3 regions of the Halomonas sp. IOP_14 genome follow, and region 1 is predicted to be linked to each of the others. Evidence: predicted binding sites of a transcription regulator. Region 1 holds the regulator's gene; each other region holds the start of a gene.

Region 1 (6,552 bases):
TGTAAAAACTACTACAAAAACTACGCAAGCCCCCAGTGGATTACATGCCTTTGGGGGCAAAAATTCCCGGCGCGTTGCGCCAGTAGCCTTTGTAATCCATACCAAAGCCAAACACATAACGGTCGGCAACTTCCAGGCTGCAGTAGTCGGCTTTCAACCCAGGCACTGCTTTGCGGTTGTGCTGTTTATCGACCAGCACCGCTGTGGTAACGCTGGCGGCCTGGGCCTCTTCGCAGTAAGCCAAAATGGCCGCCAGGGTCGCTCCCTCATCCAGGATATCGTCAACAATCACTACGTGACGGCCCGCCATGGGCACTTCAGGGGAAACGCGCCAAAAAAGCTCGCCGCCGCGCAGCTCGTTGCGGTAGCGAGTGGCATGCAAATAATCTACTTCCAGCGGAAAGCCCAAGCGGGTAAGCAGATGACCGGTGGTAATCAAGCCACCATTCATTACGCAGTAAAAAACCGGCAGCTTATCGCCTAAATCCCGAGTAATCTCTTCCGCCATACGATCCAGCGCCCGCTCTACCTCTTGCTGAGAAATTAGGCAGTCGGCGTTATCCATCAGCTCACGCATCGAGTCCAGCGACTCTAATGCTTCTTTATCCAACTTTGACATCTACCAACTCCACGGCGGGTTAAAACTTCATTTATTTAAGTAAGAGATTTATTCAGCGCTGGGCTTACTCTGCTTCCGCACTGGGCTTACTCGGCTTCCGCGCTGGACTGGGGCTTATCCGCTAGCGCTTCCAGCTTAGCGTGGGTACGACGCCAACGGCCCAATGCACTCAGCGCATCTAGGTCTGGGCGCGCACGGCTATAGCGCAACTTAGCGGGGCGCTTAGAATTGATTCCGTGGCATGCCTCCATCACTTCAAGCGCGGAGGCTCGGTCATTACATACCAGCAGCATATCGCAGCCTGCTGCCAGCGCTGCCTGGGCACGCGCTTTGGGGTCTCCCGCCTCGTGGGCGCCGGCCATACTCAGGTCATCTGAAAAAATGCAGCCTTTGAAGCCTAGCGATTCCCGCAGCATGCCCAACCAGTTGGGTGAAAAGCCTGCTGGGCGCGTATCAAAAGCACTATAAATAACGTGTGCAGGCATAATCCCATCTAACTGTGAAGCTAACTGGGTAAAGGGCACAAGATCGTGCTGTTTCATCACTTCTAGCGGGCGATCGTCTATCGGCAATGCAACGTGTGAGTCCGCCGCGACACCACCGTGGCCGGGAAAGTGCTTACCCACAGCGGCCATACCGGCATCGTGAAGCCCCTGAATAAATGCATTGCCCAGCTGGGCTACGTGCTGTGGGTCACTGCTGAAACTACGATCACCAATAACGCTGGATAGACCGCTCTCCACATCAAGTACCGGGGCGAAGCTCAGATCCAGACCGCAGGCAGCCATCTCCATCCCTAACAACCAGCCGGCATCTTTAGCTAACGCCAGCCCCTCTCCCTGGGCAGCGCGGTAACACTCGCCGATACGCGCCATGGCAGGCAGGCGTGTTAACCCCTCTTTTATGCGCTGAACGCGACCGCCTTCTTGATCCACGGCAAGCAGTAAATCAGCACGCACACGGCGAATATCGCTGCAGAGCTTGCGAACCTGATAGCCATTTTCAACGTTGCGGGCAAACAAAATTACGCCCCCTACCGTCGGTTCTAGAAGCAAGCGTTTTTCTGCAGCCGTCAATTTTGGGCCTTCAAGGTCAAGCATGACCGGGCCTAACGGTTGAGTCATCGTGATAGGTCCATGAAAAGGGGCGATGATTCTAGACGATCGTCTAGCGGTGTCAAAATCTGATCAATCAAAGGACTGGCGGCCACCGTGCAACCAAACAGGGGTACCCGGCAACGCTAACGAAAAGATATAGAGCAGATCAGGATTGCGTAAACGAATACAGCCGTGGGACGCAGCAACGCCCATGGGCTCGTCAGGCGGCGTCCCGTGCAGGTAAATATAGCGCCGTTGCGAGTCAACCTGACCACCGCGGTTCACGCCCTTTTCCAAGCCACACAGCCACAGTATGCGGGTCAGAATCCAGTCACGCTCTGGATGCTCTTCGGCGAGTTCGGGCGAAAATGTCTCGCCCGTCCAGCGGCGACCTCGAAACACCGCATTTTCGGGCATATCTCCGCCAATGGCCGCGCGCACATAGTGCCACCCGCGGGGGGTTTTACCACTGCCATTGCGCTCCCCGCTTCCGGCAGCACCGGATGAAATAGAACACTCATGGAGCACTTTTGGCCCTCGCCAACAGCGCAGCAACTGTTCGGTAGTATCAATCTCCAGCCAGATATGTTCCGTTGGAGGTAGCTCAGCTAGCGTAGGAGTTCGCATGTTTTCCTTCTTCTGGCTTGGCACCGTCAAGGGCTATGGGTAACGGCGCATTCATAGCAGCCACCACTACCGGGAGCAATCGCCTGACCAAATCACGCACAGAGACCTGCTCGTGGTAATCCTTCTCCGCGATATCGCGTAGCGCATCAAGGCCAGACAGGGTAAAGATTACCGTGCCGAGCACAAAGTGTAGCCGCCAAAAACGCTCGGCGTCAGGCAGATCCGGCGTTGCTTTGCGCACAAGCTCGGTGAAGCGTGTAAACACATCGCCATACTCTTCCTGGATATAACGTCTTAGATGTCCCTGTGCTTGACTGTAGGCAAGACCCAGCAGGCGCATAAACACTTTCAAACTATTGCGCTCGGCGGGCACCGCGAGAACGGTAGTTGCCATGGTCTCGAGCAGTGTTTCCAGCGGGATAACGCGCCCGGCGTGTTGGCCCTCGAGCTCATCTAGCGCAGTATGAAAGCGCTGACTAAACGGATCCAGGTAGCGGGCAAAAACGGCCTGAATCAAGGCTTTTTTGGAACCAAAATGGTAATTAACAGCGGCTAAGTTAACCCGCGCTTTGCTAGTGATGTTGCGCAGCGAAGTTTCAGCAAAACCCCGCTCTGCAAACAGCACCTCGGCGGTGTCGAGTATACGGGTCACCGTATCAGATTGAGCCATGTCGCTCTCCAGGGAAACAGGTGTTTAAAACATAGCAAAATACTATGCCATAACGTAGGCGGGCTCAACGCTTGATTTATTGACAAAATGTGACGTATTAAATAAGCAGAAACTTAGTTTCAAACGATTAGAAAAATTGCATAGACATCGGCAATAGGCACTGACAAGCCATATACTGGACAGAGGAACATACTGTATACTTAAACACTTATTGATTAAGTCGACATTTAACTTGTTACTGTCTATTCACTATTTATGGAGTCTGGTATGTCGCGTCCGCTAACCGCTCGCCAACAGCACGTGTTTGATTTTATCGTTAAGACCATGGGCGAATTTGGCTACCCTCCTACCCGCGCCGAGATTGCCAAAGCACTTGGCTTCCGCTCACCCAATGCGGCTGAAGAGCACCTGCGCGCGCTGGAACGCAAAGGCGTTATTCGCATTATCCGCAACACCTCTCGCGGCATCCGCCTGCCCAACCAGGAACCTCAAGAAGTCCTGGATAGCGCAGTCCCCGCCTTACCCACAACCAACGTGGAAGCCCCACCCACTGGCCTGCCTGTGATCGGGGAAGTAGCTGCCGGCAGCCCCATTTTGGCCGCCGAACATATTGATCGCTACTGCCCGCTACCGGCCGAGTACTTCACTCCCAAAGCTGACTATCTGCTGCGCGTACGCGGCCTTTCCATGAAGGATATTGGCATTTTGGAAGGTGATTTACTGGCGGTTCATCGCACTGACCGGGTTCGCGATGGCCAGATCGTGGTTGCCCGCCTGGACGATGAAGTAACGGTTAAACGCTTCAAACGCCAGGGGCATCAAGTGACGCTGTTTGCAGAGAACCCTGATTTTGCGCCCATTGAAATCGACCTGCGCTCTCAAGCGCTCGATATTGAAGGCGTTGGAGTCGGCGTAATTCGTGGTGGCAACGGCCAGGCACTCGGCTAATAAATCCGCTACTGCAGGTCGATATAGCGGTGGTCATTGAAGGTGGCCACCCAGTTTGGGTGATAGACCAGCAGGATGCTCAGCAGCATGCCAGTAATAAATGCCTCTGAAGGCATTAGCAGTGGTAAAAAACGCGCATACTCCTGGGCGAGATAGATCGCCTCAGGGTCTGTACCCGCGACGATAATCAGCACTACCGCCGCCAAGCCTCCTCCCAGCGTTGCCAGCGCCGCGCCAAAAAAGCCGCAGGCAAACAGAAATACCATCAAGTTATCCGGCAGGCGGCGATCTACCAGCCGCCATACCGTGCCAATAACGGCCGCCGGGACGATCCCGGTAACCAGCACATTTGCCCCCAGCAACATCCACTCATTGCGGCCAATCACCACCATGGCAATGTTGATCAGCACGTTGCTAATCAGCGCTAATGGCGCTTTAAAAACGAGTGTCATCAATACTGTAAAAACAAGGTGTAGCGTTAGCCAATCAACAGCCTGGGCACGAAGCTGCCACATCAGCATCACCGCCAGCGTAGCACCCAGCCAGCGGTGCTGAAGCGCTGAATCCGCTATCAACACCTGCCAGGGCCGCCCCCAAAGCGCCCATGCGATCACTGCTAACGAGAGTAGCCAGGTGAGCAGCAGCGCCCAGGGCGCTAATACACTTTGCGCAAATGACATGGCGGCCTCTCAGGTTGATGGGCGGGCATTATAGAGTACTTAGCTAAATACCACTGTCTTGTTGCCATGCACCAACACACGATCCTCTAAGTGCCAACGCAAACCGCGAGCGAGCACGGCTTTCTCCACATCACGACCAAAGCGGACTAGATCAGTAGGCGTATGACAGTGGCTAACGCGATGGATATCCTGTTCGATGATGGGGCCTGCGTCGAGTTCCTCGGTCACATAGTGGCAGGTAGCGCCAATCAGCTTAACCCCCCGCTGGTAGGCCTGGTGGTAGGGCTTAGCCCCGGCAAAAGAGGGCAAAAAGCTGTGGTGAATATTGATCACTCGCCCCGCATAGCGCGCGCACAGCTCAGGGGGCAGTATTTGCATATAGCGCGCCAGCACCACGCAGTCGGCGCGGGCACTGTCGATTTCGGCCTGAACCTTGGCAAACGATGCTTGCTTATCGTCGGGGTCGACCGGTACATGGTGATAAGGAATACCGTACCACTCCGTCAGCGAACGCATATCATCATGGTTGGAGATAACCCCGACAATGTCGCAATCCAGTTCCCCCGCCTGCCAGCGGTAAAGTAGATCTACCAAGCAATGTGACTCCCGCGACACCATCAGCACGACGCGCCTACGCTGCTGGGTATCCACCAGCGACCACTGCATATTGAATTCGCTGGCTATCGGTTCAAATGCCGCGCTCAGCGCTTCCGCCGACATACCTACCGAATCCGCCAGAATTTCGTAGCGCATAAAAAAGCAGCCGGTTTCTAAATCGGAGTGCTGGCTAGCTTCGGTAATGGAGCCGCCCTGCTGGGCAATAAAGCTCGATACCCGTGCAACAATACCCACCCGGTCAGGACAGGAAACTACTAAACGATAATAATGAGACATGTGAGCTACTCTTGACCTATTGCTAAGTTAATTATGACAAACCAGCGGCTTAGGTCGCATAGTGTATCGGAAGGCCGTGGATGATTGTTAGCTGCCCCTGCCTTCCCGTATAGTTAAGACACTACTTTTTAGGTTTTTCATAACAGATGCATTCACCACGCGTTCAAATTCGTCCCCGTCGTCGTCCACCGCTGCGCATTTTGCCGCTGGGGGGATGCGGTGAGATTGGAATGAATCTAACGCTATACGGCTATGACGATCACTGGATAGCCGTGGACTGCGGCATGATGATCCGCCAGGATCTTCCCAACTCGCCGCTGCAGGTACCCAATCTTGATACGCCGAAAGCACTAGGGATCGTGCCCAAAGCGCTATTTATCACCCATGGTCACGAAGACCACATTGGTGCCGCAGCCTGGCTATGGCCGATGTGGAACTGCCCCATTTACGCCACCCCGCTGGCGGCAGGCCTGTTGCGGCTAAAATTTGCCGAGCATCAGCTTAGCGGTGCGGCTATCCATGTCATTGAACCTGGCGAGGCCCTAGAGAGCGGGCCATTCACGCTGCGCTATTTACTTTTAACCCACTCCATTCCCGAAAGCTGTGCGCTAATAATGATGGCCGGTGGCTATCGCGTTTTACATACCGGCGACTGGAAACTCGACCCTGAACCGATTATCGGCACGCCGATCAGTGCAGCCCTCTTCAAGGCGCTTGCCCCGGTTGACTTGGTAGTGGGCGATTCCACTAACGCCCCCATGCCCGGGCACTCCGGCAGCGAGGGGGACGTCGCCCGCGCCCTGACAAAAACCCTCAGCAACTGCCAGGGCCGGGTGGTGGTCTCCTGCTTTGCCAGTAACCTTGCCCGGGTGTTAGCGATAGGGCGCGCCGCTCAGAAGTGTGGCCGACGCATTAGCTTGATGGGCCGTTCAATGGAGCGCATGGTCAGCGTTGCCCGGGGGCTCGGCTATATGGATGATTTACCGCCTTTGGTGCCCAATCATGACTTAGGCTATC
Region 2 (6,552 bases), on a different contig from region 1:
TAGCGGCATTGTCGGGGCCTTCTTGATTTTATCGTTTTACAGCGTGATTGGCGGCTGGTCGCTCTACTACACCGTCAACTCGGTGAGCGGTGCTTTTAGCGGTCAAGATGCCGATGGCATTGGCGCGCTATTTAATGGCATGTTGAGTAACCCTGGGTTGCTGCTGCTGGGCCACTCCGTGTTTATGCTGCTGGTCATTGGGATTGTCGCCCGCGGCGTTACCAAAGGCCTTGAAGGCGCTGTACGCATTCTGATGCCAGTCCTCGCACTACTGCTGGTCGTGCTGATCGGTTATGGCATGACAACCGGCCACTTTGGCGAGGCGTTGACGTATATGTTCAACCCGGACTGGAGCAAGCTCACAGCAGAAACCGTGCTAGCCGCCTTGGGCCACGCCTTCTTCACCCTCTCACTGGGTATGGGCATCATGATGGCTTACGGCTCTTATTTGGACAAAGAGATCGATCTGCTGCAAACCGCCCGCACGGTCATCATCATGGATACCGTCATCGCTTTAGGCGCGGGTTTAGCTATATTCCCGATCGTGTTTGCTAATAATCTGGATGTCGCTTCGGGCCCAGGGCTGATTTTCGTCACCCTACCACTGGCCTTTGGCAATATTGATGGTGGTTTACTTTTAGGTTTGATGTTCTTTCTGCTGCTGACGTTTGCGGCATTAACATCGGCCATTTCACTGCTTGAGCCCGTGGTGGAATTCATTGAAGAGCGCACGCCGCTAGGCCGCGTCATGGCTACCGTTGTGGCCGGTGTGGGTGCTTGGTTACTGGGTATTGCAGCGCTGCTGTCATTTAACGTGTGGAGCGAACCGCTGCTGTTTGGACTGGGCGTGTTTGACCTGCTGGATACGCTGACCAGCAAAATAATGCTGCCGCTGACGGGGCTGGGTGCGATCCTATTCACCGCTTGGTGCCTGGAGCGCAGCAGTGTGGAAGACGAACTGGGTCTTTCAGCGACCGGCAAGAGCGTATGGAACATCATCGCGCGCTATGTAGCGCCCGCTGGCGTTATTGCCGTGTTCGTAACAGGGCTAATCTAAGCTGAGCCGCCAAGGCCCTGCTAACCGGCAGGGCAGCGTGGTTCTGCGCAGATAATAGTTGCGCCCCTAACCTCTTGGCACCCTAAAACTTAGTGCAATTCGCTCTCTTGCCGATCTTCATCAGGCAAGGGGGCGATATCCCGCGATAACTTTTGAAACTCACGATGAAGCTCAATACCCCGCCGCGCTCTTAAGCTGCGTTGGGCAGCGCTGCGCTGGCGCTGGGCATGCTCATCGACTTCCATACTCATAAAGATGTCGAGCAATTCGCTTTTAACCGAGGTGATTCGTTCGACGTTTCTCATAATCGACGTTCCTCCAGATGAATATGCCTTCGTCCACCTGCATCCGTGACGACTGTGATGATGCAGTGCGGCACTTCAATTATTACTATAACCTACTTGACAAAATGATGACCAATCTTAAAAAAACTGACTAACGACCTTAAACGCTGTTGGATCGCTGCCTAATAGTTTGTGGCCCTATGGGCTCATTGAGGCATACTGTCCTTATCGCATTGAAGCAATACGAAGCATCACAGTGAGCAGATAGGCAGAAACGGTCGTTTAAAACGACTGTATATTGGCGTACTGTTAACTACCTGTTGGTTGAGCACCCAAGGAGCTGAACGTGAGTCGCGCCCTGTTCGATGAAATGAGACGCCGCATGGAGCACTTTCGACGCTCCGAGCAAAAAGTGGCGCGGTTTGTACTGCGCAACCCCGAAGAGGTCATCCACATGCGCATTGTGGATCTGGCCACCGAAGCCACCGTTAGCGAACCTACCGTGGTGCGCTTTTGTCGTGCGCTGGGGTGCAATGGCTTTCAGGATTTCAAGCTACAGCTGGCGCAAATGCTGGCCAGCGGCAGTCAGTTCGCGCAATTCTCCATGAACGACAGCGACTCGGTCGCTGAATTTTCCCACAGCATCTTCGACTCGACCGTAGGTACACTGCTCTCGGTTCGTGACCGGCTGGATAACGATGCCCTGGGCCGTGCGGTAAACGCCCTGGCGATGGCCAACCGGGTCGAGTTCTATGGCTTTGGGGCTTCCGGCGCAGTGGCCTTTGATGCCCAGCACAAGTTTTTTCGCCTGCAGATCTCCACTTCTGCCTACGCCGACCCGCATATGCAGAATATGTCGGCAGTGACCTTGAACGATGGCGATGTGGTGGTGGCAATTTCACAAACCGGCCGTACCAAAGCGCTAGTCGCCAGCGTACGCCTGGCTCGCGAGGCGGGTGCAACAGTCATTGGCCTGTGCCCCAGCGGCTCGCCACTCGCCGAAGAGGTCAGCCTGCCGCTGTATATCGATGTCCATGAAGACACCGAAATCTACACCCCGCTTAGCTCGCGCATTGCCCATCTGGTGCTGATTGACGTACTCGCCGTGGGAGTGGCCAAAACCCGCGGGCCGAAACTCGCCGAACAGCTCAAAGCAGTTAAAAAGAGCCTGAATACGCTGCGTTTCCCAGAAGAATAATTAGCTTCTTAGCGCTGCCATAACTATAAGCCTCGGTGCCGAGGACAGGCTTACGCGAGGGCGCTGTTAGAAAGTTTTTAAAGGTAGCAGTTGCGAATAACTGCAATCACTACACCTGTATACACAGCCAGTTCGCTGGCTGTGCTAGACTAGCCGCCTATTTTTTGATCCGGCAGCGGCTACTATGGACGACGTCACGGCGATTCTCGATCAGCTCAACTCCGCCCAGCGCGAAGCAGTGAGCGCCCCTCAAGGTAATCTGTTGGTGCTCGCAGGCGCAGGCTCCGGTAAAACCCGCGTGCTGGTGCATCGCATCGCCTGGCTGATGCAGGCCGAAGGGCTGTCCCCTTATGCCCTGCTGGCAGTGACCTTTACCAATAAAGCCGCCAAAGAGATGCGCACCCGCCTTGAGGCACTGCTGAGCATCTCGATGCGCCATGTGTGGGTAGGCACCTTTCACTCCATCGCCCACCGCCTGCTGCGCACCCATTGGCAGGACGCCAAGCTGCCACAACACTTCCAGATTATCGATTCTGACGATCAGCTACGCCTGGTCAAACGGTTGCTGAAAGATTACTCCATCGACGATGAACGCTTCCCACCCCGCCAAGTGCAGCACTTTATCTCCGGCTGCAAAGAGGAGGGGCTGCGCCCGCACCAGGTCAATGTGGATGGCGATGCCTACATGGGCCAGATGGTTGAGCTCTACGAGCGCTACCAGCTCACCTGCGAGCGCGGCGGCCTGGTCGATTTCGGCGAGCTGCTGCTGCGAAGCCTGGAGCTACTACGCGACAACCCGGCGCTGTTAAACCACTACCAGGAGCGCTTTGGTCACGTCCTGGTGGATGAGTTTCAAGATACCAATACCCTGCAATACGCCTGGCTAAAACTGCTCACCGGTATGAAAACGCCGATGACCGCCGTCGGTGATGACGACCAGTCGATCTACGGCTGGCGCGGTGCCAAGGTGGAGAATATCAGTCGCTTTGAGCAAGAGTTTCCGCAAACCCACACCGTGCGGCTTGAACAGAACTATCGCTCCACCAGCGCCATCCTGGAAGCCGCTAATACGCTGATCAGCCACAACAGCGAGCGAATGGGTAAAAACCTGTGGACTGACGGCATCGAAGGCGAGCCGATCTCAATTTACGCCGGGTTTAACGACCTGGAAGAAGCCCGCTATATCGTCGATACCATTAAGGAGAAGGTTGACGAAGGCTTTAACCGTTGGGATATCGCGATTCTTTACCGCTCAAACGCCCAGTCGCGGCTGCTGGAAGAGACGCTGATTCGCCAAGGCATGCCCTACCGTATTTACGGCGGCCACCGCTTCTACGAGCGCCTGGAAATCAAGAATGCCCTGGCCTACCTTCGCCTGATGCTCAACCGCGACGACGATGCCTCGCTGGAGCGGGTGATTAACGTACCCACCCGCGGCATCGGCACGCGCACGGTCGAGATTGTCCGCCTGCGCGCTCGGGAACAAAGTATCCCTCTCTGGCAAGCGCTCCACGATGCGATTAACGACGGCACCTTGAAAGGCCGCGCGGCCAATGCCGTGCAAACCTTCGCCAACCTGATCGAGCAGCTCGATAACGATGCCTCTGGCATGGCGCTGCATGAAATTATCGATCACGTCACGATACACACGGGCCTGATAGAGCATCACAAAAGTGAGCGCGGCGAGAAAGGCCAAGCGCGGGTCGAGAACCTGGAAGAGTTGGTTACCGCTGCCCGTGCCTTTACCCAAGGCGATGTCTTTGAAGCGCCTGAAGCGGGCGAAGGCATGGCGGCACTGGAAGCATTTCTCTCAGAGGCCGCTCTTAACGCAGGCGACCACGAAGCCGAAGAGTTTGAGGACAGCGTACAGCTGATGACGCTGCACTCCGCCAAAGGCCTGGAGTTCCCCGTAGTATTTATTGCCGGTGTCGAGGAGGGGCTGTTTCCACACAAGATGTCCCTGGAAGAGCCGGGTAGGCTCGAAGAGGAGCGCCGGCTCTGTTACGTCGGCGTCACACGCGCTATGCAGAAGCTCTACCTCACACACGCCGAAACCCGCCGCCTGCACGGCAAAGAAGTGTTTCCACGTCCATCACGCTTTTTGCGCGAGCTACCGCCACACCTACTCGAAGAAGTTCGCCTGCGCGGGCATATTTCCCGCCCGGTGACGGCATCGCGCACTTCCTTTGCTCAGCAAAGCGTCGAAAGCGACGGCGACATACCCAGCCTGCACGTCGGCCAGGGGGTTGAGCACCCGGTATTCGGCGAAGGGATTATCCTTAACGCGGAAGGCGAAGGCGCGCGTGCCCGGGTTCAGGTCAGCTTTGAAGGCGAAGGCGTCAAATGGTTAGTCCTCGGCTTTGCCAAGTTGACGCCGCTTTAAGCCCAACGCTGTCACTCAACAGGTAGACGATCATGAAACAACGCTTAAAACGCCTATTCCCCGAAGTTAGTAACGGCTGGCAGACACTCAGCGGTTACCAGCGTTTTGAACGCTTGGTATCGATGGTTCTGACGCTCGCCATTGGCGGCGCTGTGCTCGTCGCCATGTATTATCTGGTCATTCATGTGGTGCAACTGCTGTTTATTCAAAGCCGCGACCCGTTTGACTACCGGGTGTTTCAAGCATTATTCGACATGATTCTTACCGTCTTGATTGCCATGGAGTTCAACAACTCCATCATCCGCACGATGACCAGTGGTAAAGGTTTCATTCACGTTGAGATCGTCGTACTCATTGCCATTATGGCGCTGGTGCGTAAGTTTATGGTGTTGGATATGGAAGTCATCGACCCCTGGCAAATTGGCGCGCTTTCGATGGCGGTCTTAGCGTTAGGCGGCTGCTATTGGCTGGTACGCCATGGCAACAGCATGAAAGACGCAGCAGATGATTAATCAAGCTTGCGGGCTAAATTCGCTATACAGCATACTAACTAGCGAATACCGCGCACTCAGCGCCTTATAACAACAGTACGTTTAACTCTGGAGTTTCGCTCACTATGCAACGCCGTAACTTTCTCAAATCCGTCGGCCTGGGTGCCGCCGGTGTCGCTGCTGCCCCTTTTGTCACCACCTCTAGCGCGCGCGCTCAAGAGACCTATACCTGGGACATGGTCACCTCGTGGCCAAAAAACTTTCCCGCCCTGGGCACCGGTGCGAATGATTTCGCCCGCCGGGTAGAGCAGCTCTCCAATGGCCGCATGCAGATTCGCGTCCACGGTGCGGGTGAATTGGTTCCCGCCCTGGAAGTGTTCGACGCCGTGGCTGCTGGCACCGCTGAAATGGGCCACTCTGCCTCTTACTACTGGCGCGGCAAAGTGGCTGCCTCGCAGTTCTTTACCGCCGTGCCGTTCGGCATGACCACCACCGAAATGAACGCCTGGTTGTACCATGGCGGTGGCCAGGAGCTGTGGGATGAGATCTACGCCAATCACAACCTGAAACCGTTTGCCGTCGGCAACACCGGCACCCAGATGGCAGGCTGGTTCAAGAAAGAGATCAACTCGCTAGACGATATGCAGGGGCTAAAACTTCGCCTGCCAGGCCTAGCCGGCGAGGCGATGAACGGCATTGGCGTCAGCACCGTGAATATGCCGGGCTCGGAAATTTTCACCTCGCTGCAAACCGGCGCACTGGATGCCGCTGACTGGGTGGGGCCGTATAACGATATGGCATTCGGCCTGCATCAGGTGGCTGACTACTACTACACCTCGGCGTGGAACGAGCCCTCTGCGGTACTGGAAGGGACGATCAACCTGGATGCCTGGAACTCGCTGCCGGAAGACCTGCAGGACGTGATCCGCGAAGCGGCGCGGGCGTCTAACCTGGCCATGATCAGCGAATTTGCCTTCCGCAACGCGCAAGCACTGGAAACACTGGTCGATGAACATGGCGTTCAGCTACGTACTTTCCCTGACGACGTAATGGCAGCGCTTCACACCTCTTCACTGGAAGCCATCCAGCGCCAGGTCGACAGCGACGAAGAGTCTCGCCGTGTTTACGAGTCTTATTCA
Region 3 (6,552 bases), on a different contig from region 1:
CAAAAAAGTCAGCGATCTCTTACATAAGCGGTGCGGAAACGCTGCTACTGTGAAAGTGTGACGCCAGGGACGCCGCTAATAGCATGACGAATGCGTCACGCCAAGGAAGGTTAAGTGCAGATAAGGATTCAGGAAAGCCATGGACGGCACTCATCCCCCATTTGTACCAGAACCTATCGGCTGTAAACTGAGCAGCCACTCGATGTCCTCATCATTCACTGCGTAGTAGGATTCTTCGGTCATTGGGTTTTCGAAGCGCTCTGCTGATACATGATTAAGCACTTGTCCAGTAGAAAGATAAAAGCTAACAGTGCTGGCAAAATCGGCGTCCTTTCCGGATGAAGGCCGATGGTGCACCGGCCTGATTTCGGCAACTACATAATCATCGAAACCATCGGCATTCTGCACTGCTATCGTTCTTGACATCGCCTTCCCCTCAGCCTTGCCGGCCTATTAAGCTGATGTTACATCCAAGAGCATAGCGTGCGGGATCAACGGCCGCATCGTACTTTTTAATGCCAGTGTGTTGAATTACGTCTGCAAAATATTTAGTTGATTGACCAAGTCAGAAGAAGACGAGACCTCTCAGGCATGGATCTTTACGTGTGAACAACTGCCAGTTCTTCCCACTTTGTTGTATACCTAGGCGTGCGATGCTCGCAACGTAATTCCCAAGCATTAACTGTCCTAGGCATTCCCAACCGCACCGTGTTTTTGCCGTGCTCTCTGTTGAGCTTGTCCATCGTGGCCATCAGCCTTTCATTCCTGGCTCGTTTCTCATCGCTGATGGGTTCAGCGAGCAGGCCCAACTGCTCATTATTGTGATCGCAGAGATCCAACAACATCATGCCGCATTTCTGGTACCGGATCCCTTCCTTGAATATTCTTTCTAATCCAGCCATCGCGGCCTTGACCAGTTCACGGCTATCGTCAGTCGGGTGGGGCAGTGGCACCACTAGGCTTTTACTGTAGCTAGGTAGATCACTGCGAAATCGATTGGTACGCACGAACACCATAATCGCCTGAGCTAAACTTTTCTGCTTGCGCAATTTTTCACCTGCCCGGGAGGTGTGCACGCGGATTGCTTCGTGCAAATCTATTTTATTGTTGGTGAGGCGCCCAAAGCTGCGGCTGACCATGATCTGTTGTTTCGGCTGAGTCATATCATCAAGCGGGATACAGTCAACGCCGCGTAGCTCCCAAATGATGCGCTCCATGACTACCGAGAAGTGCTTTCGCAAGTGCTTAGGAGATGATTCACGCAACTGCCAGGCCGTTTCTATGCCTAGGGTACGCAGGCGAACAGCACTTCGACCCGCCACGCCCCAGATCTCAGTAACCGGCAGCTGCTCGAGGAAAGCACGTGTGTCATCGCTGTTCGGCCGCATGATGGCCACGCCATCGAACCCTTTCTCTTTTTTGGCTCGGTGATTGGCGATTTTGGCGAGCGTTTTGCTGGTACTCAGTCCAACGCTAACCGGAATGCCGGTATCCCGACGCACTTGACGTCGCATTGCCTGGCACCGCTCCTCAAGCGTATCTGGCGCGAATCCCTCGAACGATAAAAACGATTCATCAATGCTATACACATCAACGTGCGGTGTGTGCTGGCTGAGAACGTCGGTGACGCGGCGGCTCATATCGCCGTACAGCGCGTAATTACTGGATAGGAGAATGCACTGGCGACGAATGTCAGGATCGATCTGATGTGCGGGCATGCCCATGGCCACGCCTAACTGCTTAATCTCAGTTGACCTGGCAACGACGCAGCCATCGTTATTCGACATCACACCAACCGGCTTGCCTTCCAGCTTGGGATTGAATACGCGTTCGCAGCTAACGTAGAAATTATTACAGTCGACCAGGGCGATCATACCGAGAACCCAGGGGCCAGTGAGTGGATGTTATGCGTGACGACTCCCCACACCTGGCATTCTTTTCCGTCTAATGGGATTGGTCGGAACTCTGGATTAGCGGCAAAGAGGTAAGGGCGGTTGCCGATCGAGCCGAGTTTTTTACACGTGAGCTCACCATCAACACTCATAATCACGATGTGACCCAATTTAGGCTCGAGAGAGCGATCGACAATCAAGAGATCTCCATCGTAGATCCCTACACCGGTCATTGAAGTGCCCTTGGCGCGAAGGTAGTAGGTCGCGCTGGGGTGCTGAACCAGGTGATCGACAAGATCCAGCTCAGCCTCAAGATAGTCATCTGCCGGGCTGGGAAAGCCGGTGCGTACCTCGCCAGCGGCTAGAGGCAATTTAAGCGGAGGGTAGGTGGTATCTACGCGTCCTAGTACCGAGAGATGCATACTCATGCCATGCTCTCCTCGGGATTCCATGTGATACGTATATGCTCAGCGTCGTCGTCAATGGGGGTAAGCGTCACGTTCTCGACGGTGCCCAGGTCAGCAAGCATTTGTGCCCAATCTTCGGGGCTCTCATCTCCTCGGCGTTGGAGCTCGGCACAGTGCTTTGACTGCGCTCCTGGGCTGCCGATTTCTTTCTGAACCCGCTTGACTAGCTGCTCGTATGATTTTGACATCAGCGTCTCCTTAAATAACTGGCTATATATACAGTATTTGAGGCAGACGATAAGCGATGACCATCGTTGACTGCAAGCGTTGATAATATGGGGCGGGCTGCGAAGCTCAGGTTAGCGACGACGATTCAAGCATGTGTGGACGATGCCTCAGAACCCCACGTGTGCAGAGCTGACAGGGCGCTGTTGTATTGTGCAGGGATCTACGCTGAACGTGATGATGGAAGCATGGGTTGTGCAACTGCCACCTAACCCGGGGGGGAGTGCTGCTGAGCTATCGATGCTGGGCTGATTGAACATTGGCCTGTGGGCACGAAGGGCAGCAAGCCAGCATAGGGACAGGCCGAGGAAGCTAATTAATTCGACGTAGCTATCAACTGGTCGCAGAACCCGCGTGACTTTAAAAGTAAAATGTAGCTGCGCGGGTTCAAAATCTGCTTTTTCATAAAAAATCACCTTACTTCTCACTATCACCGGCGTGGTGAGCTAATGCAGGTACCGTGATAGGTTAAGGAATCCACTGTTACATTTGCTGGAATTCTAAGTGAAAACACATAGCTTTGCCCTTGGAACTCTGCATTCATCAAACTTGATCCTATGAACAGCTGAACCGGTTCATTGTCCCCAATCTGAAGAGTGTTGTTTTGGCCACCCATGCCGTCTCTGCTGATTATCAGCATTAAAGGAAGGTGCTCAAATTGACACGCAACAGGTGTCAAATTGTCTTCAGAGCTTGCAGTTTGAGCAGTAAAGATAGAGATAAATCCGACTACTAAAATGAAGGCTGCCTTGCTTGAGCGTACTCTCTTCATTGTCATCTTGATCCTTGCTTTAGCTAATTTTGAGCCTATCTTAACGGCAAATGCGACTCGCATGGCACTCCATCCGACTCTATTCGGCTTGCCCGTGCAGGCTGTTTGCGGATCTCATAGCCACAGCTCTCTAGATTTGGCCCAGCACCAAAATCAAACGTACAGCCGCAGTAGAGAACGACTCATTTTGGTCGTGGTAAATCTGCTGCTCAGCAATGCGTTTATCGGCATTGAAGGAGGAGGGTGGGGAGGCTACAACAGCGGAGACTGTGACTAGCAACATGCTGGCCACAACAATTGCAAAAAGCTTCTTCATTGACTGAAAACATCCGTGTAACTTGTTGATATTTATAGAACGATTTAGCCGTATTGGCTGGCGCTAAGAATAGGTGTTACCCATTAAAAATCAATAATTTAATGGAGGTGGAGCGTGAAAATGGGGTTGCAAAGGTCGCAGGTTCGAATCCTGTCGCTCCGACCAAGAACATATAAAACGGTCACTTAGCTAATTGCTACAGTGGCCGTTTTTGTTTGTTAGCGTTTTATAAGTGGCATATAGGTGACACTTGTCCGGAGTTTCTGGATGTCACGCCATCATCGTATTTGGAGATGTCACAGCAACCTCATGCTTGGCGGGCGCTGGGGCGATCTTGACGCCGCACATGACGATCCGGGCGGGCACCACATGCAGCTCCTCGCTGACCGCTTCACCGAAGACCTTCAGCGCGGTGTGCTGTCATCGTCACAATGGTGGGCGTTCTCGGGCAGTTCAAGGACGCTCCCCACCGCGACAAACCGGCCGGGACTAAATGCCGCTGAGTGGCCCGCTCGAAATCATCAAGACACAAGATGTGTTGTAGGCGGCGAGGCATTATGTTTCCTCAATAGCATCAGCCCGTCGCCAGACATGCTCATTAACCGCGGTAAGCGGGCCGCTGCCGATCAGCGTGCCCAGCAGATTATCGACTGCCAACTGTGCCATGGCCTCACGTGTTTCATGGGTCGCCGAGCCAATGTGTGGAGTCGTCACTACATTGTCCATGGCCGCCAGTGGCGAATCGGGTGGAAGCGGTTCCTCTACGAACACGTCAAGCCCAGCTGCACGGATTCCGCCGGAGTGGAGTGCCTCGATCAGTGCTGGCTCGTCGACCACTTTACCTCTCGCTATATTGATTAGGGCAGCCGTCGTTTTCATCCGTGCTAGAGCATCTGCGTCAATTAAGTGATGTGTATCGCTGTTATAGGGCACGCTGAGGCAGACGATATCTGCTTCAGCTAACAGGTCATTCAGCTCACGCCTTTTCGCCCCTAACTGCTGCTCAAGCGCAGGCTTGGATGAGGCGGCGGTATAGAGAATGGGCATACCAAAACCCAACGCTCCCCGTCGTGCAATCGCCGCACCAATGCGACCAGCACCCACGATGCCTAGGGTTTTGCCGTGTACATCAATACCGAAGTATTCGTGACCGATATGTGTTCGCCAGCCGCCATCGCGGACAAGGTTGGACAGTACGACTAGCCGCCGCTGGGTCGCCATGATTAGCATAAATGCTGTGTCGGCAGTGGTTTCGGTAAGCACATCTGGCGTATTGCAGAGTAGAATGCGGCGTTGATTCAGTGCCTTAAGGGGCAGGTGGTCAGAGCCCACTGAAATGGTGGATACCACTTGAAGCGCAGGCGCCTCGGCTAGCATTGCCTCATTGAGTTCTAGCTTACCGCCGATTAGGCCATGAGCTCTGGAAAGCGCTGCCATGAAATCAGCACGGTTTGATTCGTCCACGTCCTCGAAATAGTCGACCTCGGCAACCTCGGAAAGTGCCTCAAGCTGGGCTTCACTGAGCCGTCGTACAGCTACAATACGCCAAGATTTCGTTTGTTCATCCATGGCTCGCCTCACCTACGCCTTCCATCTGGAATCCTGTCGCTTTAAGCGAAGACACGAGTTCAGACACATGCTGCTCCTCCAGCTCTACTAAAGGTGGACGCACACGCCTCCAATCGTCATTGTCCGAAAAGTAAGCTGTCGCTGCCTTCATGCCAGGAATCAGTGGGTACTTTTCAAACAAGTCGCGTATAGCATTCAGGCTCTGCTGACGCTCGTCGGCATCGTCCTCCTGCCAATGCCTTGCCAACTCAACGATGGCCGACGGATTGACATTGGCAGTGGCACTGATACAGCCAGCACCGCCTGCTCGTAGGGTATCAAGCAAAAACCGCTCGCTGCCGGCATACACAGCAAAGTCTTGCCCAGCAAAGCGCTCGGTTAACCCTTTGGTGTGTGCCCAGTCTCCGCCGCTGTCCTTAATGCCAGCAATAATGCCCGGGAAGGCGTCACGTAAACGCTCGATCAGTTCAAACGAGAGCGGGACATGAGTGACCGGCGGGATATGGTAGAGGTAGATCCGTAGGCGCGAATTTGCGACACGGTTGATCACCTCACTGTAAAAGCGAAACAAGCCTTCATCGCTAACCCTCTTATAGTAGAAGGGCGGTAGCATCAGCACTCCGGCACAGCCAGCGTCCACCGCCTCGCATGTCACCGCCACGCAATCATCAATTGTACAGCTCCCGGTACCGGGCATAATCCTGGAGGGATCGACACCGCCATGCACTAGCGCTTTTAACAGCTCCTGTTTCTCGGCCACCGTCATTGAGTTGGCTTCAGAATTTGTGCCGAACACGGCCAAGCCGACACCATTTGAGGCCAGCCATTGGCAGTGCGCCACAAAACGTTGCGTATCCGGCGCCAAGTCGGCGCCGAAGGGGGTAATCACCGGTGACCAGACGTCACCACTCAATTGGGACATGATATTCTCCTTGTTGTTGTAAGGTCTTTATTGCCAGGGCTCGATGGCGTAGCGCTCAAGTGCAGCCTGATCAAAGCCAAAACCAAGTCCGGGTGCGGTGGGCAGTAGCAGTTGTCCGTCGGCAAACTCCAACTGGGTATCCACAAGGCGCCTGAAGTTAAGCACCTGATCGTCGGCAAAGAACTCGACCATCTTCACGTTGGGTGCCGATGCTACTAGGTGGATATGCAAGTCGTGGAACCAGTGCGGATAGATATCCACCCCATAGCTGGCAGCGGTGGCGGCAATACGTCGAAACTCAGTGATGCCTCCACAAACCGCCGCATCAGTCTGCAAAATCATGGCTGCTTCTTTGTCCAGCAGCTCCTTGAAGCGCCAGCGTCCCGCTT

The links. Region 1 encodes LexA, which represses DNA repair genes until DNA is damaged. Its sites were predicted from a motif close to TACTGTNTANNTANACAGTA; they were not measured.
Region 2: uvrD (DNA helicase II) is a predicted target of LexA. The motif match lies at 2,653-2,672, and genes of this name have one in related genera.
Region 3: K7H09_RS19355 (DUF1654 domain-containing protein) is a predicted target of LexA. The motif match lies at 2,564-2,583, and genes of this name have one in related genera.

The regions. Positions count from the first base shown of each region.
Region 1 is NZ_JAINWD010000015.1:36,793-43,344, forward strand. Features, by position in the region: gene K7H09_RS12765 (hypoxanthine-guanine phosphoribosyltransferase) at 41-619, opposite strand; gene nagZ (beta-N-acetylhexosaminidase) at 706-1,743, opposite strand; gene K7H09_RS12775 (L,D-transpeptidase) at 1,807-2,343, opposite strand; gene K7H09_RS12780 (TetR/AcrR family transcriptional regulator) at 2,321-3,013, opposite strand; gene lexA (transcriptional repressor LexA) at 3,281-3,961, shown strand; gene K7H09_RS12790 (energy-coupling factor ABC transporter permease) at 3,970-4,641, opposite strand; gene purU (formyltetrahydrofolate deformylase) at 4,681-5,535, opposite strand; gene K7H09_RS12800 (ribonuclease J) at 5,766-6,552, shown strand, end outside.
Region 2 is NZ_JAINWD010000007.1:75,085-81,636, forward strand. Features, by position in the region: gene K7H09_RS07410 (sodium-dependent transporter) at 1-1,057, shown strand, start outside; gene K7H09_RS07415 (PA3496 family putative envelope integrity protein) at 1,147-1,362, opposite strand; gene hexR (transcriptional regulator HexR) at 1,688-2,539, shown strand; gene uvrD (DNA helicase II) at 2,724-4,922, shown strand; gene K7H09_RS07430 (phosphate-starvation-inducible PsiE family protein) at 4,955-5,434, shown strand; gene K7H09_RS07435 (TRAP transporter substrate-binding protein) at 5,539-6,552, shown strand, end outside.
Region 3 is NZ_JAINWD010000037.1:24,412-30,963, forward strand. Features, by position in the region: gene K7H09_RS19340 (hypothetical protein) at 151-426, opposite strand; gene K7H09_RS19345 (Y-family DNA polymerase) at 600-1,874, opposite strand; gene K7H09_RS19350 (LexA family protein) at 1,871-2,320, opposite strand; gene K7H09_RS19355 (DUF1654 domain-containing protein) at 2,317-2,547, opposite strand; gene K7H09_RS19360 (hypothetical protein) at 3,015-3,419, opposite strand; gene K7H09_RS19365 (hypothetical protein) at 3,487-3,672, opposite strand; tRNA gene K7H09_RS19370 (tRNA-OTHER) at 3,781-3,837, shown strand; gene K7H09_RS19375 (2-hydroxyacid dehydrogenase) at 4,228-5,241, opposite strand; gene K7H09_RS19380 (dihydrodipicolinate synthase family protein) at 5,234-6,163, opposite strand; gene K7H09_RS19385 (mandelate racemase/muconate lactonizing enzyme family protein) at 6,191-6,552, opposite strand, start outside.